3 regions of the Pseudoalteromonas sp. SR45-1 genome follow, and region 3 is predicted to be linked to each of the others. Evidence: predicted binding sites of a transcription regulator. Region 3 holds the regulator's gene; each other region holds the start of a gene.
What was found. Region 3 encodes sigma-54, which starts transcription at its own class of promoters, with help from an activator protein. Its sites were predicted from a motif close to GTTGGCACGNNNNTNGNNT; they were not measured.

Region 1 (5,421 bases), on a different contig from region 3:
AGAGTCCCTAACTGGCCTAAGTACTGAATTTGATATGGTTAGGTGCAACCCTGGTATTATTTACCAAAAGAAGTAATTAAGCTAACTCCCTTCCCTAAAACGACGCACCTAGCGTCGTTTTTCTATTTAGATACATAGCCTTATAAAAATATAGCAAGCCCTAATATTAATGGCTTATTTTTTGCTTTATTAATGGGTAAGTCAATTTTTTGGAGAAGGTTATGGCTATCAGTTTTGATAAAGCATTAGGTGTGCATCCGCAAGCCATGTTGATCCGTTCACAGCGAGCTGAATTAATTGCAACTAATATAGCTAACGCTGATACGCCTGGCTATAAAGCAAAAGATATTGATTTTGCCTCTGCATTAAAAGCGGCAAGGTCAACCCAGCAAAGCGGCAATACTATGGTAAGAACTAATGATAAACACATTGGTGGAGGTACTCATAGTATGGGCAGTTCAGAATCATTTCGTTTGCCAAATCAATCAGATACAGGTGATGGTAACTCGGTTGATATACAAGTGGAACGAAACTTGTATACACAGAATGCTATGGAGTATCAGGCCAGCTTGCAATTTTTAAGCGGCAAATTTAAAGGCCTGAATAAAGCTCTCGGTAGTCAAGGATAAAAATTATGAGTTTATATAATGTTTTCGATATTGCAGGTTCGGGTATGAGCGCACAAAACGTTCGCTTAAATACTACAGCTAGTAATATTTCTAATGCTAACACCATTAGTTCATCTCAAGACAAAACGTACCGAGCGCGCCAACCTGTATTTGCGGCTGAGCTAACAAAGGCTTCAGCATCAGTAAGTAACCAGCAGGGCTCCGCAGTTGGTGTTAAAGTTTTGGGCATTGTTGAAAGCGATGCACCATTACAAATTGAATATAACCCAAACCATCCAAGTGCGGATGAAAATGGCTATATCTATAAACCCAACGTTAATGTTGTAGAGGAGATGGCAAATATGATTTCTGCCTCTCGTTCTTACCAAACAAACGTGCAAGTTGCTGATGCAGCTAAGCAAATGCTAAGTAAAACACTGTTGCTAGGGCAGCGGTAACCGAGGGTAGGTTATGAGTAACGATATTAGTACATCTTCATCCTATTTAGACTCTATACGCTGGCAAGAGCAACAAGTTGCTACCAGTGATAATGAGAGTGATGCGTTAACACAAGAAGACTTTTTCTCTTTGTTAACTCAGCAATTATCGTATCAGGATCCCAGTAACCCTGCGGATAATGACCAAATGATTGCTCAAATGACGAGCTTTACGATGGCGCAAGGGATTACAGATTTAAATACTAACTTTGAATCTTTAGCCTCTTCAATGACATCTAATTCAGCACTGCAAGCATCTACACTTGTAGGCAAACAAGCTTTACTAGAGTCAAACACCCTGGATTTAAATGAAACAGGTGATGCCAGAGGCTCTGCAGTGGCAGAAGAAGCCGTTGATAACTTAAAAATTAAAGTTACTGATGCATCAGGTCAGCTAGTAAGAACTATTGATATGGGTTCTCAGCCAGCAGGTGCGGTACGTTTTGCGTGGGATGGCAAAAATGAAGCTGGTGAGCGTTTACCTGAAGGTGAATACTCAGTAACCGCAGAAGGAAGTACTGACGGTGAATTTTCAAGCTTACCCATTGCTACATTTAAGAACATTGAAAGCGTTAATATTAATGGCTCAAGTGGCATTATTATTAACACTAAAGAAGGTGCGGTTAGGTTGACAGACGTCGCAGAAATCGCGTAATAAATTTTAATTATACTTCGCCTGTCAGCAGGCTAAATATTAACAGGTTAGAGGTGAATTATGAGCTTCAATATTGCATTAACTGGCTTAGCTGCCGCACAAAAAGATTTAGACGTAACTGCAAATAATATTGCAAACGTTAATACCACAGGTTTTAAAGAGTCACGCGCTGAGTTTGCCGATGTTTACGCATCGTCAGTATTTAGCTCTGGTAAGACTAAAAATGGTGACGGTGTGCAAACAACCATGGTTGCGCAGCAGTTTCATCAAGGCTCACTACAATTTACAAATAACTCACTTGATTTAGCAATCACTGGTGAAGGTTATTTTGCGATGACTGACGATTTATCTTCGCAAGATTTAACATATACACGTGCAGGTGCATTTAAGCTTAACCAAGATAACTTTATGGTTGACGCAAAAGGTAACTTTTTACAAGCATTCCCTGTTGACTCATCTACAGGTGATACAACGTCGGTAAGTTTGAGCACAACTGATCCAATTCAAATCCCTGATTCGTCTGGTTCTCCTCGCGCAACCGAAAATGTATTTTTGTCGTTTAACTTAGATGCAACGGCGGATCCAACAGGTCTAGATTTTGACCCTACATCCAGTGGTACTTATAACTCATCTACGTCAACAACAGTATATGATTCACTAGGTGAACCTCACATTTTACAATACTTTTTTGCCAAAGAAGATGATGCCGCAGCAGGTGGTATAGATAACAGTTGGAAAGTATATGCAACTCTCGATGGCAAAGTAGTTGATGGCACAACTGGTGGAGAACAAACAACGACACCTTATACACCACTGACCACCCTAGGTTTTGACTCAAGTGGTTTACCATCAACAACAGGTGGTGTGGCAAATACAAATACAACTACTTTTGATGAAATATTACTACCAGCGGGTTCTGGTGCTGGTTTATCAACATTACTAGACAATGGTGCAACTTTCCCAGGTACTGGTATTGAGCTTAACTGGCGCGATGAAAATAACACGGCTGGACGTATCCCAACTCAGTATTCAAGTGGTTTTGAAGTAAAAGCACTCGATCAAGATGGCTCAACAGTAGGTCGTTTAGCCGGAATTGATATAGGAACAGACGGTAAAATTGTCGCTTCTTACAGTAACGGTGACTCAACATTCCTAGGGCAAGTGGCTATGGTGCGTTTTCCGAACTCACAAGGGTTATCACAAGTGGGTGATACAAGCTGGAAGCAAAGTATTGATTCAGGTGAACCTGTAGCGGGCGAAGCCGGTTCGGGTACGTTTGGTGGAATTAACTCATCAGCGCTTGAGCAATCAAATACTAATCTTACAAACGAGCTTGTAGACTTAATTACTGCACAGCGTAATTACCAAGCAAACTCACGTGCGCTTGAAGTTAACTCAACTATTCAGCAAAGTATTTTGCAGATTCGATAAGCTAAACCCCATTAAATATATTAGGCTGCATTTTTGCAGCCTTTTTTATAAGTCCTCTTTGTAAGCCCTTCTAAATACCTCTCAATGTTGCGTCAAATTTAATCTGGCACCTATTTTGCATTTGTAAGTTCAGAGATTTTTTATGTGAGTCGATACTATGGACAAAATGGTCTACATTGCGGCCTCTGGCGCTAAGCAAAGCCTACAAGGGCTTGCTTTAAAAGCCAATAATTTGGCGAATGCAAATACAACAGGATTTAAAGCTGACTTTGCCCAGGCGCGTTCTATGCAAGCGTTTGGCGAAGGTTTGCCTACACGTGTATTTTCAATGCAAGAGCGTCCGGGTTCAAACATGGTATCGGGTGGCATTGTTCAAACCGGGCGAGACTTAGATATCGCAATGAGCGATAACGCATGGCTTGCTGTGCAAGATGCCTCCGGTAATGAAGCTTACACAAAAGTGGGTACGTTAAACATTACTGCTCAAGGTATGCTCGTAACCAGCCATGGTCGTCAAGTTATTGGCGAAGGGGGACCTGTTATTTTACCCGTCCCAGTCGAAAAAATAGGGTTTAGCCAAGATGGCGCTATTCAAGTTCGACCACAAGGCGCTCCCGCTAACTTTTTAGAAGAAATCGACACGCTTAGAGTTGTTGAAGCAAATAGCTCACAGCTCGAAAAAGGTAACGACGGTTTATTTAGACCAAAAGCAAATGTAACAGTAGATACCTCTGCCAATGTAAAAGTTTTAAGTGGTTCGCTTGAAATGTCGAATGTGAATCCGGTTCACGAAATGGTCGACATGATAAGCCACCAGCGCCAATTTGAATTACAAGTGAAATTAATGAAAACAGCTGAAGAAATTGACGAGCGTCAAGATCAGTTATTACGCATAGTTTAACTTTAAAGTGAGGACACGATTATGAATCCAGCATTGTGGATCAGTAAAACGGGGCTAGACGCTCAACAAACCGATATATCGGTTATCTCAAATAATTTAGCGAATGCCAGTACCGTAGGTTACAAAAAAAGCCGCGCTATATTTGAAGATTTACTTTATCAAAATATTAATCAACCAGGTGGTCGTTCATCGCAAGATACCGAAATGCCGTCGGGCTTAATGTTAGGTGCGGGTGCTAAAGTTGTAGCTAACCAAAAAGAGTTTACGCAAGGCAACATGTTGACCACCGAAAACTCACTAGATTGGATGATTTCTGGCGAAGGTTTTTTTGAAGTACTGCAACCTGATGGCAATATTGCTTACTCGCGCAATGGTCAGTTTACTACCGATGGCGATGGACGAATTGTGACATCGGGCGCAGGTTACGTTATTCAGCCAGAAATGAATGTACCAGATGACGCGCAATCAATTACGGTTTCGCAAGACGGCGAAGTATCTGTACGTGTTGCAGGCCAAGCCGATAACGTTGTGATTGGTCAGCTGACTATTAGTGACTTTATTAATCCATCGGGTCTTGAGCCAATTGGTCAAAACCTTTATACCGAAACGGCTGTAAGTGGTGCGCCTGTACAAGGTAATCCTGGTGTTGAAGGGTTAGGTAGTATTATTCAAGGCTCACTCGAAACTTCAAACGTAAATGTGACTGAAGAGCTGGTAAATCTAATAGAAACTCAGCGTATTTACGAAATGAACTCAAAAGTAATTTCGGCCGTTGACGAAATGATGAGTTATATCAATCAACAGCTTTAATAGAATAGGGGGAATTATGCGTAATATTATTTTATTTGCAGCGGGCACATTATTTTTAAGTGGCTGTATGTCTACGCAAAATAGTGAGGTAGTGCAGGACGACCCTTACTACGCACCTATGTACCCCGAGCCTATTTTAGAGCCGCTGGTAGCCACAGGTTCACTGTTTAATACTCATACATCAAACGACTTATATTCTGATAAAAAAGCGCTACGTACTGGCGATATAATTACGGTTAAATTGCAAGAGTCTACTCAAGCAACAAAAGCCGCTAAAACAGAAACAGACAAAGAAACTGACGCAAGCTTAGACCCAGTGATTGGCTTAGGTGGTCTACCTGTAAATATAGGTGGCGATAGTATCCAGTTTGGTATTGGTAGTGATTCGTCGTTTACGGGTGATTCAAAATCAAACCAGTCAAACAGCTTAGTAGGCGATATTTCGGTTAATGTAATGCGCGTTTTACCTAATGGTAACTTAGTTATACGCGGCGAAAAATGGCTAACGCTTAATACCGG
Region 2 (5,421 bases), on a different contig from region 3:
AAATTGACTTTTAAAAGGTGCTTGGCTAATTGATGCAACACTAAAATGGCAATTAGGGTAGCGCTTTGCCGCATATTTAACGGCAGATTTTGAAATATCGACGCCGTACACTATAGCGTCTGTTTTACTTGCTATAGCTTGGGTATAAAACCCTTCACCGCATCCTAAATCTATAACCGTATTCGCACTTATTCGACCGACTAGATCGCTAAGATTTTGTTGTAAAAAGCGGTAGTATCCACGCTCTAAAAATGCGCGTCTAGCTTGTACCATTTCAAGGGAGTCGCCTGGTTGTTTTGAATTTTTTTGTTGCACAGGCAGTAAATTAATATACCCTTCTTTGGCAAAATCAAAGCTGTGGTTATTAGCACAACGAAGTGTTGAATCAGCTTTCAAAAGTGCGAGATTACATAGCGGGCATTGATAATGTAGACTCATGAGTCTAGGTAGTCCTTATCGTAAAAAGTTTTTACCCAATGCGGGCGATAGGTGATCATAATTGTTATAGCCATGCCGTTGAGCATTGCTTCAGGAAACCAAATTATGGCACTTAAATAAACGTAGTTATCTGCAAGTTCTTGCCAATTGTATTGCCCTATAGCTAAGTAAAATAAAGCACCTAGGCCTATTTTTATACAGGCTATAAACCCTGCAGTTATAAACGCACAAACAAATATATAAACAAAAAAATGACGAGGTAAATACTGGTAACTAATTATAAAGCCAAGGTAGCTTAGTAAAATAGGAATAAACGCACCAATAAGCAGTTGTACTGGTAACAGTTCAAGTTCAATTTGACCAAATGCAGTTAGTAGCGCTGTGGCAAGTAGGCTACTTAAAATCGTTAATCGCCAACCTAAAATTAATGTAGCGGCGGTAACACCTAGTATGTGTAAATCAAGGCCCGTTAAAATTCCTGCTTTTATTCGCCAAAGCACTGCAAACACTAACGCACATGCAAGAACTCCAGTTTGACGGGCTGGCGTATTAAGCAATGTTTTATATGTTTTTTTATCAAAGCTTAGTAGGGCAATAATAATTACAAGGGCCCAAAGTAGCCCTTGTATTGTTATGCTGAGCATAGTAATTACTTAAATGTTGACCATATAGGGGCATGATCTGAGGGTTTTTCAATACCGCGCAGTTCGTAGTCAATACCAGTATCTATACAGCGTGCTGCAAGCTCATTAGTTGCAAGTACTACATCTATTCGAAGTCCTCGGTTATCTACAAACCCTTTTGAGCGATAGTCAAACCACGAATATTGATCGTCTGTTTCTGGGTTTTGTTCTCTAAAGGTGTCTTTAAAGCCCCAATTAAGTAATGTTGCAAGCCATTCACGCTCTACCGGTTGGAAAGAACATTTACCCGTTTTTAACCAACGCTTTGCATTAACTTCGCCAATACCAATATCTAAATCGGTGGGTGATATGTTGATATCGCCCATAACAATGACGTCTTGATCGGGGGTGTGGTTGGTTTCAAGGTGTGTCATCAAATCTTTATAAAATTGTCGTTTATAAGGAAATTTAGTTTCGTGATTAATATTTTCACCTTGTGGGAAATAGCCATTCATGACGGTAAGGTCGCGACCGTTATCTTGTTCAACAGTGACGCTTATCATGCGTTTTTGCGATTCCTCTGTATCGGTAGCAAAGCCTTTTAAGACCGATTTAGGCTCTTTTTTGCATAACATAGCTACGCCATAATGGGCTTTTTGGCCATGAAAGTAGACGTGATATCCCATTTTTTGTACATCTTCTAGTGGGAATGCTTCGTCATGAACTTTAATCTCTTGCAAACCAATAACGTCTGGTTGATGTTTGTCGATAATTGCTTGTAATTGGTGAAGACGAGCACGCAGACCATTGATATTGAAAGAAATCACTTTCATAAAATTTACCTTAAAATTGGATCTATTTAATGAATTAAATTGTATCAGTAAATACGCGTACATAACATGACTGAAATGAGAAAATAGCTGCACAAATGTTGATCAATTGGTGAGTAAAGTTTAAACATTGTAAATGCAGTATTAATTTTTTTAATAAATAAAAAATTCAATTGAACTTAACTTTATTGAATATATAATGCGCGAAATTCACTTGTTTAGCTCGTTCAAATAGGATCTCTCATGAAAACACAACTACTTTTAGCTTCTGCTTTATTAGCATCTGCAACTGCTTCAGCACAAAGCAATACTTACTTCAGTCAAGATAATAAAATTGAGTCTAAGTTATGTGTACTAAGCGCAAACGAAGGCTTTAGTGTTGCTCGTAAAGAAGCTGCTCAGCACGGTGTTTACTTATCTCGTTTTTCTAAAAGCATTTTATGTAATGGTGAAGATATTCGCGATATTGCTAAAAAAACGACATTAATCAACGCATCAGTTGAGAAAGTAGAAGTATTTGCAAAAGACGCTCAACAAGAAACTCAATTATGTATGACGGCTTTAAAACAAGGTTTAGCACCTGTTCGTCAAAAAATTGGTAACTTAAACTCATTAAAATGTAATGGTCAAAACGTTACTGAGTTTGTTAAACGCTACCAAAACGCAGCAATCTAATTATTAGCTGAACTATATAACTAAAATTGAGATACCTGGTTTTTTACCGGGTATTTTTTTGCAAAAATTACAAGGTTGTTTGCAAAGCTTGCAAGCTTAACTTGTTGAAACTGTTCAATAAATGCACCAACCAAGATTAAGTTATTGATTCTTATAAGTTAACTATTATTGGCATTGGATTTGTATTAGTTAAAGTGACATTTAATTAATTACGAAGGATACGTCTTATGAAAAAGTTAACATTAGCAGCCACTATTTTAGCATCATTAAGCCTAGCGGCTTGTTCATCTAATCAGGGTCTTGAAAGAATAGACAGTGACTTTGCAAGTTTAGATAATGACAGCGATGGCTACATCTCAAAAGTTGAAGCTGATGACGATAGCATTTGGGGCCATTTTTCAAATATTGATACCAATATGGATAACGAAATTAGCCGCAAAGAATTCAACACTTACATGAAGTTAAACAATGGTAAAGTAGCCACTGACTCTGAAGTAAGTGAGTCGGCATTTAAAGCTGAAATCGCTAAATTCGATAAAATTGAAAGCAGCTTTTCAAGCTTAGATAACGACAGTAATGGCTATATTTCGGTAGTTGAAGGTAACGATGATGATATTTCAAATCACTTTGGTTACATGGATAAAAACCAAGATAAGCGCATCAGTAAAAGCGAGTTTATGGGTTACATTAAAAAATACGGTAACGCAGTAGCTGAAGATGATGCATTAGAAGCCATTAAACACAGCTAATATTTGTTGTTTTAAAAAGTAAATTAGAAGCCAGTGATAATCACTGGCTTTTTTGTATTTAAAATCTAGTTATTTAGTAGATATATTTTCCTAGTTTGGTGTTGTTCTGTCATAATAGATGGCTGTGTATTTTTATTTGTTAAGAGTGTGTATGGCGGGTCGGCGAATTAGTGATGAACAACTAGTTGAGATCATTGAAGCAGCTATTTTTGTTGCAGATAAGCCTGTTAGTAAACGCCACCTTAAAGATACTGTATTAATAGATTTAGCTATTTCTATGGCGCGAATAAACGACGCAATAGATACAATACAAGAACATTTTCAAACTCGTGGTATTCGCTTAGTTGAAGTTGGTAGTGGGTATCGTTTTCAGGCATGTAGTAGTTTAAGCCCTTGGTTAAATAACTTGTGGCAAGAACGCGCACCAAAATACTCACGTGCTTTACTGGAAACATTATCACTTATTGCATATAGGCAGCCCATTACGCGCGGTGAAATTGAGCAAGTAAGGGGTGTTACTACGGGTTCGAATATTATTAAAACCCTACTCGAAAGAGATTGGGTTAAAGTGGTAGGGCATAAAGAGGTTCCGGGTAAGCCGGCTTTATATGCAACTACTAAACAATTTTTAGATTATTTTTCGTTAACTGGACTTGAAAACTTACCTGCGCTGCCAACAGAGCAGCAAAGTAAAATTAACCAGTTATTGAGCGATCCTTCTGTGAGAGAACCATCCGAATGAGTATTATACAAGGTGAAAAGTTACAAAAAGTCTTAGCCCGTGCAGGCGTAGGCTCACGCCGTGAAATGGAAAAATACATTGATGCAAACCGCGTTAGTGTAAACGGTAAAGTGGCAAAGTTAGGAGACCGTGTTGAAGAAACCGATTTGATTCGTGTTGACGGGCACACTGTAAAGATTGAAGAAAAAGCAGATAGAATCTGTCGTGTGATTATGTATAACAAACCCGAAGGTGAGTTAAGCACACGTAAAGATCCAGAAGGGCGTCGTACAGTATTTGACCGACTTCCTCGTATTGATGGTGAGCGTTGGATTGCGGTTGGCCGATTAGACGTTAATACTTCGGGTTTGATGCTCTTTACTAATGATGGTGAATTAGCTAACCGCTTGATGCACCCAAGCTATGAAGTAGAGCGTGAATACTCTGCGCGTGTATTTGGTGAAGTAACCAATGAAACGGTTAAAAACTTACTACGTGGTGTTGAGCTTGAAGATGGTCCAGCCAAATTCACGACTGTAACCCCTATGGGTGGCGAAGGCGTTAACCGCTGGTTTAACGTAACGTTAAATGAAGGACGTAACCGTGAAGTACGTCGTTTATGGCAGTCTCAAGATGCGGAAGTATCTCGTCTTATTCGTATTCGTTACGGTAAACTAGAGCTTGATAAGCGCGTGCCACAAGGTGGTTGGATGGAGTATGATTTAGAAACAGTAAACTACTTACGCAAAACCGTTAAATTAGGGCGCGAGACACAAACTAAGCTTTCTGTTATGCCTGAAAAACGCAAAGATAAACGCGCTAAAATCAACCAGATCCGCAAAGCAGTTAAAAAACACAATCAACGTGTTAAGCCTACCAAACGTAAATAATAAATTAGTTATTTATTGCACACAAAAAAGCCGCTAATTGCGGCTTTTTTAATGTGTGTTGTATAAATTTTTTAAACTCTAAATTACTTTTTTACTTGAGCATCTAACGATTCGCCATTCACTTCACTAGAATCATCGCTCATCAAGTATAAGTAGGTTGGCATTAAATCTTCTGGTGTAGCAAGCGCGTCTCTATCTTCTCCTGGGTATGCAGCAGCACGCATAGAAGTGCGAGTAGCGCCTGGATTAATACAGTTTATACGAATATTCGTTTTGCCTACTTCACATGCCCATGTTTGCATCATGCCTTCAACTGCAAATTTTGAGATGGCATATGGCCCCCAAAACTCACGGCCTTTGCGGCCTACACCTGATGACGTAAATACTATCGATGCATTATCAGACTTACGAAGAACAGGAAAAAGCGCTTTAGTGATCATCGCTTGCGCGGTCACGTTTACTTTCATTATGTTTTCGAACGTAGATGAGCAAAAA
Region 3 (5,421 bases):
TGTTATTACTGGTCGTCATTCACAGATAGTACAACAACGTATGAGCAGCTTAACCGTACAGCATATTTATCAAGGCCAAGAAAATAAGCTCATTGCCTATCAAGAATTAAAAGATAAACTCAACCTTAGCGATGAACAAATTGCTTATATTGGTGATGACGGTCCTGACATGCCTGTTATGGAGTTAGTAGGCTTTGCCGTTGCAGTAAATGATGCCCACCCTCTTATTAAGCGTTTGTCACATTATGTAACGCAAATGCCTGGTGGTTTTGGCGCTGTGAGAGAACTCACCGATTTGCTCATGCTTGAAAATGGTAAAGCATTGACTACACAAGGTACTAGTTCATGAATGCAGCGCGCATAATATTAAGCGTTTTATTCATTAGCTGTATGGTTTGGCTTTGGTACCCTTATTTTACACAAACAAATATTGTGCCTCAGGCTGAGCCTGAAGTTGTTGCTAAGCCTGATTACATAGCTATTGAGCTCAAACAGACAGCCTATGATGAGCAAGGTAAAATTAGCCACAAAGTCACTGCGGCTAAAATGGAGCTATACCAGCAATTAGGTTTCACGTTTTTTGAAAAACCCATTTTTACTTTATATAACGAGCAACAAACGTGGCAAATAAATGCAGACGAAGCAACATTATATGAAGATAAACAATTAATTTTAGAAGGTAATGTGGTTGCCAAAAATTTAACCGATAACGCCATGATAGACAAAATCAATGCTGATAATATTCAGGTTGATATAAAGTTATTAACAATGCGTTCGGAGCAACCCGTCATTATCACTGGACCCAATTTAAAAATCACCGGTAAAGGCCTAGAAGCCGACTTGAAAACCGAAGTGATAAAACTAATTAACCATACGCGAACCATATATTATGACCAATAAAATATTAAAATCACTTATCATTCCTACACTTATACTAGCGTTTAATAGTAGTGCTGCAGAGCAAAACACGCAACCTGCTGCCAATCAAATTTCAATAAGTGCCGACAAGCAAGAAGGTCAATTGAAAGCTAATGTGGGTATTTTTGAGAAAAACGTTGAGATTATTCACGGTAATCGCCGCATTACAGCCGATCGCCTCGAAGTACACAAACGTGATGAACTTGGTGATAATAAACAATTATTAATTGCCACAGGCAGCCCTGCGCACTTTGAAGAAAAGCAATCAGACGGCACGACTATGAGCGCCAGTGCTGACGAAGTACGTTATGATGTATCTAAGCGTTTTTTAACGCTTGTTGGTAATGCACAAGTATCGCAAGCCGGACAAAAAATAAATGCTAAAAGCATTACCTACGACATAGAGCAGCAGCTCATCAGTGCCGAAAAAGATGAAAACTCAACTGACCGCGTTCACACAATTTTAGTACCGATCGAAACTAAAAAAAGTAAAAAAGGCGATAAAGGTCAACCATGAGCACATTAAAAGCAGAACTATTGGCAAAAAGCTATAAAGGTCGTGAAGTTGTAAAAAACGTCGGCCTTGAAGTACAAGCTGGCAGTATAGTTGGCTTACTTGGCCCTAACGGTGCTGGTAAAACAACGACTTTTTATATGATTGTAGGGCTTGTTCCTAGCGACAAAGGTAAAATATCTATTGATGATAACGATATTACTCTTTTACCTATGCATAGTCGTGCTAGATTAGGCATAGGCTACTTACCACAAGAGTCATCGATTTTTAGAAAGCTGACTGTTTATCAAAACTTAATGGCCATTTTAGAAACGCGCAAAGAACTAAATAAACAAGCCAGAGAAGACACGCTCAATAACTTATTAGATGAATTTAGCATACAACACATTCGTGATAGCCAAGGTATGGCATTATCGGGGGGAGAACGTCGTCGTGTAGAAATAGCACGAGCGCTGGCAGCAGATCCTAAATTTATATTACTGGATGAACCGTTTGCCGGTGTTGACCCTATTTCGGTATTAGATATAAAGAAAATAATAGAACATCTTAAAAATCGTGGGATTGGTGTATTAATTACCGACCATAACGTAAGAGAGACCCTTGATGTTTGTGAAAAAGCCTACATTGTTTCTCATGGGGAGCTGATTGCATCAGGTACTCCAGAACACGTATTAAATGATAAAACAGTACGCGATGTTTACTTAGGCGAGCAATTTAGGCTGTAACATTTACGCCATGTCTTTAAGCATCTGCTAGTATTAATTATAACAACATAAAAGGATTGTTAGAGATACATGAGGCAATCACTACAGCTGCGCATGGGCCAGCAACTTACAATGACTCCACAGTTGCAACAAGCTATTCGTTTGTTGCAACTCAGTACATTGGATCTCCAGCAAGAAATACAAGAAGCTCTCGACAGTAATCCACTATTAGAGGTTGAAGAGGCAGACTATTCCGAAGACGCTGCTGGTAAAAACGAGCAAAAAGCTGATACCGATGACATAACTGTTAGCGCATCTGCTGATGATGCTCCGAGCGAATACGAACAAGATACTGGTGAAGCACTTGCAAAAGACACGCTAAGTGACGACATGGCTATGGATGTCAGTTGGGATGAGTACATGAGTGCCGCTCCTGCAGCCTCATCAGGTCCAATGCCTGAAGACGAATCAATATACCAAGGCGCCTCTACTGAAACGCTCCATGAGTATTTAATGTGGCAATTACAACTAACGCCATTTAGCCCTACAGACGAAGCTATTGCTATTGCTATTGTAGAAGCTGTCGATGATTCAGGTATTTTAACACTAAGCTGCGAAGAGATTTTAGAAAGCTTTAATCAAGAAAACGAAGATGATAACGAAGTCGAACTTGATGAAATTGAAGCGGTATTAAAACGCATCCAACTGTTTGATCCTGTTGGTATTGCTGCACGTAGTTTACAAGAGTGTTTGTGTATTCAGCTTAATCAATTTGATAAAGAAACACCTTATATTAATGAAACGAAAATGATTTTAACCGAGCATATTGATCTATTAGCAGCTCGCGACTATCGTACATTAATGAAAAAAACTAAGCTCAAAGAAGAAGAGCTTAAAGAAGTAATGACACTAATACATACTCTCAACCCAAAACCTGCAGATACTATTGTAAGGGAAGAATCTGAGTATGTTATTCCTGATGTGTCAGTTAAAAAAATTAAAGGCCGCTGGGTTGTCGAATTAAACCCAGATAGCATGCCTAAAATTCGTGTTAATAGCCAATACGCAGCAATGTCTCGCACTGTAAAATCAAGTGGCGACAGCCAGTTTATTCGCTCACATTTACAAGAAGCTAAATGGTTTATTAAAAGCTTAGAAAGTAGAAACGACACGCTATTAAAAGTTACTAATTGTATTGTTAAGCAACAACAAGGCTTTTTTGAACATGGCCCTGAAGCCATGAAACCAATGGTTTTAAATGATGTTGCTGAAATGGTAGAAATGCACGAATCGACAATTTCTCGCGTAACTACTCAAAAGTACATGCATACACCCCGTGGTATATTTGAGCTTAAATATTTTTTCTCAAGCCATGTAAGTACTGAAAACGGTGGTGAATGTTCATCTACAGCAATACGTGCGCTTATCCGAAAATTAATCGCAGCAGAAAACTCAGCAAAACCATTGAGTGATAGCAAAATAGCGGATATATTGGCTGAGCAAGGAATTAAAGTAGCGAGACGTACAATCGCAAAATACCGCGAATCTCTTGCTATTCCACCGTCAAATCAGCGTAAAAGTCTGATTTAAGACGCTAAACTAAGAGGGTAATGCTTATGCAACTAAACTTAACTGGTCGTCACGTAGAATTAACCGATTCACTAAGAGACTATATTAATACTAAATTTGCGAAGCTTGAAAGACACTCTGATCATATTAATAATGTTCATGTCATTCTCGATGTAGAAAAATTAAATCAAAAAGCAGAAGCCACAATACACGTAAGCGGTGCTGAGCTATTTGCCTCTACAGAACATCAAGATATGTATGCCGCTATTGACTCGTTGATCGACAAGCTCGATCGCCAAGTAATCAAACACAAAGAGAAGCTTGCTCGACACTAATATGATGAAATTAAGTTCACTTATATGCCAGGACTGCAGCAAAGCTGCGGTCCTTTTTAATAGCAAAAAAAGAATTTTAGAGTTCATTAGCGAACTTGCTCACGACAAACTTCCGTATTTACCGCAACAAGATATTCTTAATGCTTTAATGAGCAGAGAGAAATTAGGTAGTACAGGTATAGGACGTGGCATTGCTATTCCTCATGGAAGAATGAGCGGTGCAGAAGAGCCTTTGGCTTTAGTGCTCGTTAGCGAAACTCCAATAAACTTTGATGCAATCGATAATCGCCCTGTTGATATTTTTGTCGCACTCATCGTACCAGATGGCGATAACCAGCAGCACTTAAAGACTCTAGCAACCATTGCTGATAAACTAAACAACAAAGATTTTTGTAAACAGTTACGCAGTGCAAAATCTGATACTGAGCTTTACCAAGTTATTGTCGATCAATCATAGTTTTATAAAGGGTGTTAAATGGAGTTAATTATCATAAGCGGCCGTTCTGGTTCTGGAAAGTCGGTTGCTTTGCGCGTTGTAGAAGATTTAGGTTATTATTGCGTAGATAATATTCCAGTAAACCTACTACCTTCATTAGTTCGCAGTGTGTCTGATAGCTACGATAAAATTGCTGTTAGCATAGATGTGCGCAACATACCTAAAGAACAAGATGAATTTAACGATATTCTTGAATACTTACCAGGCTTTGCAAACCCTACGTTATTTTATTTAGATAGTGACGATCAGACATTGATCAAACGCTTTTCTGAAACACGCAGATTACACCCACTATCAATAGACTCGTTGCCTCTTGATTTAGCCATCAAAAAAGAAAAAGAATTACTTGATGTATTAACCACTCGCGCCGACTTTATGATAGATACGACTGATTTAAGTGTTCATCAACTCGCTGAATCTATTCGTGAAAAGATTTTAGGTAAAAAAGATAAGCAACTGATTGTCACATTTGAATCATTTGGCTTTAAACACGGTATACCAAAAGAAGCAGACTACGTATTTGATGCACGCTTTTTACCAAATCCACACTGGGAACCAGAGTTGAAGCCTTTAAATGGGTTAGATCAACCGGTTAAAGACTATTTAGCTAATCACAGCATAGTGCAAAAATTCACATGGCAAATTCAAACATTTGTACAAACGTGGTTACCGCATTTAGAAAGAAATAACCGCAGTTATTTAACCATTGCTATTGGGTGTACAGGCGGGCAACATCGCTCTGTGTATTTAGCGCAAACTATCGGTGAAAGTTTTGCAATGACACATCCCAATGTAAAAATTCGCCATCGCGAGCAAGAAAAATAATATAGCTGAATAATCACCTGTTCAGCTTAGGTAGAGTAAGTTATGCATTGTGAAGATACC

Region 1: the regulator sigma-54 is predicted to act here: its motif matches at 3,294-3,312, upstream of H5089_RS16085 (flagellar basal body rod protein FlgF).
Region 2: the regulator sigma-54 is predicted to act here: its motif matches at 2,734-2,752, upstream of H5089_RS01820 (EF-hand domain-containing protein).

The regions. Positions count from the first base shown of each region.
Region 1 is NZ_JACJDR010000017.1:9,354-14,774, forward strand. Features, by position in the region: gene H5089_RS16060 (protein-glutamate O-methyltransferase CheR) at 1-76, shown strand, start outside; gene flgB (flagellar basal body rod protein FlgB) at 222-629, shown strand; gene flgC (flagellar basal body rod protein FlgC) at 635-1,066, shown strand; gene H5089_RS16075 (flagellar hook assembly protein FlgD) at 1,080-1,760, shown strand; gene flgE (flagellar hook protein FlgE) at 1,821-3,191, shown strand; gene H5089_RS16085 (flagellar basal body rod protein FlgF) at 3,349-4,092, shown strand; gene flgG (flagellar basal-body rod protein FlgG) at 4,114-4,902, shown strand; gene flgH (flagellar basal body L-ring protein FlgH) at 4,919-5,421, shown strand, end outside.
Region 2 is NZ_JACJDR010000001.1:414,103-419,523, reverse strand. Features, by position in the region: gene H5089_RS01840 (putative RNA methyltransferase) at 1-438, opposite strand, end outside; gene H5089_RS01835 (energy-coupling factor ABC transporter permease) at 435-1,082, opposite strand; gene xthA (exodeoxyribonuclease III) at 1,088-1,894, opposite strand; gene H5089_RS01825 (exonuclease III) at 2,135-2,566, shown strand; gene H5089_RS01820 (EF-hand domain-containing protein) at 2,794-3,315, shown strand; gene scpB (SMC-Scp complex subunit ScpB) at 3,467-4,057, shown strand; gene rluB (23S rRNA pseudouridine(2605) synthase RluB) at 4,054-4,926, shown strand; gene H5089_RS01805 (YciK family oxidoreductase) at 5,010-5,421, opposite strand, start outside.
Region 3 is NZ_JACJDR010000002.1:65,551-70,971, reverse strand. Features, by position in the region: gene kdsC (3-deoxy-manno-octulosonate-8-phosphatase KdsC) at 1-349, shown strand, start outside; gene lptC (LPS export ABC transporter periplasmic protein LptC) at 346-900, shown strand; gene lptA (lipopolysaccharide transport periplasmic protein LptA) at 890-1,435, shown strand; gene lptB (LPS export ABC transporter ATP-binding protein) at 1,432-2,157, shown strand; gene H5089_RS02705 (RNA polymerase factor sigma-54) at 2,227-3,726, shown strand; gene hpf (ribosome hibernation promoting factor) at 3,753-4,040, shown strand; gene ptsN (PTS IIA-like nitrogen regulatory protein PtsN) at 4,045-4,497, shown strand; gene rapZ (RNase adapter RapZ) at 4,516-5,361, shown strand; gene H5089_RS02685 (HPr family phosphocarrier protein) at 5,404-5,421, shown strand, end outside.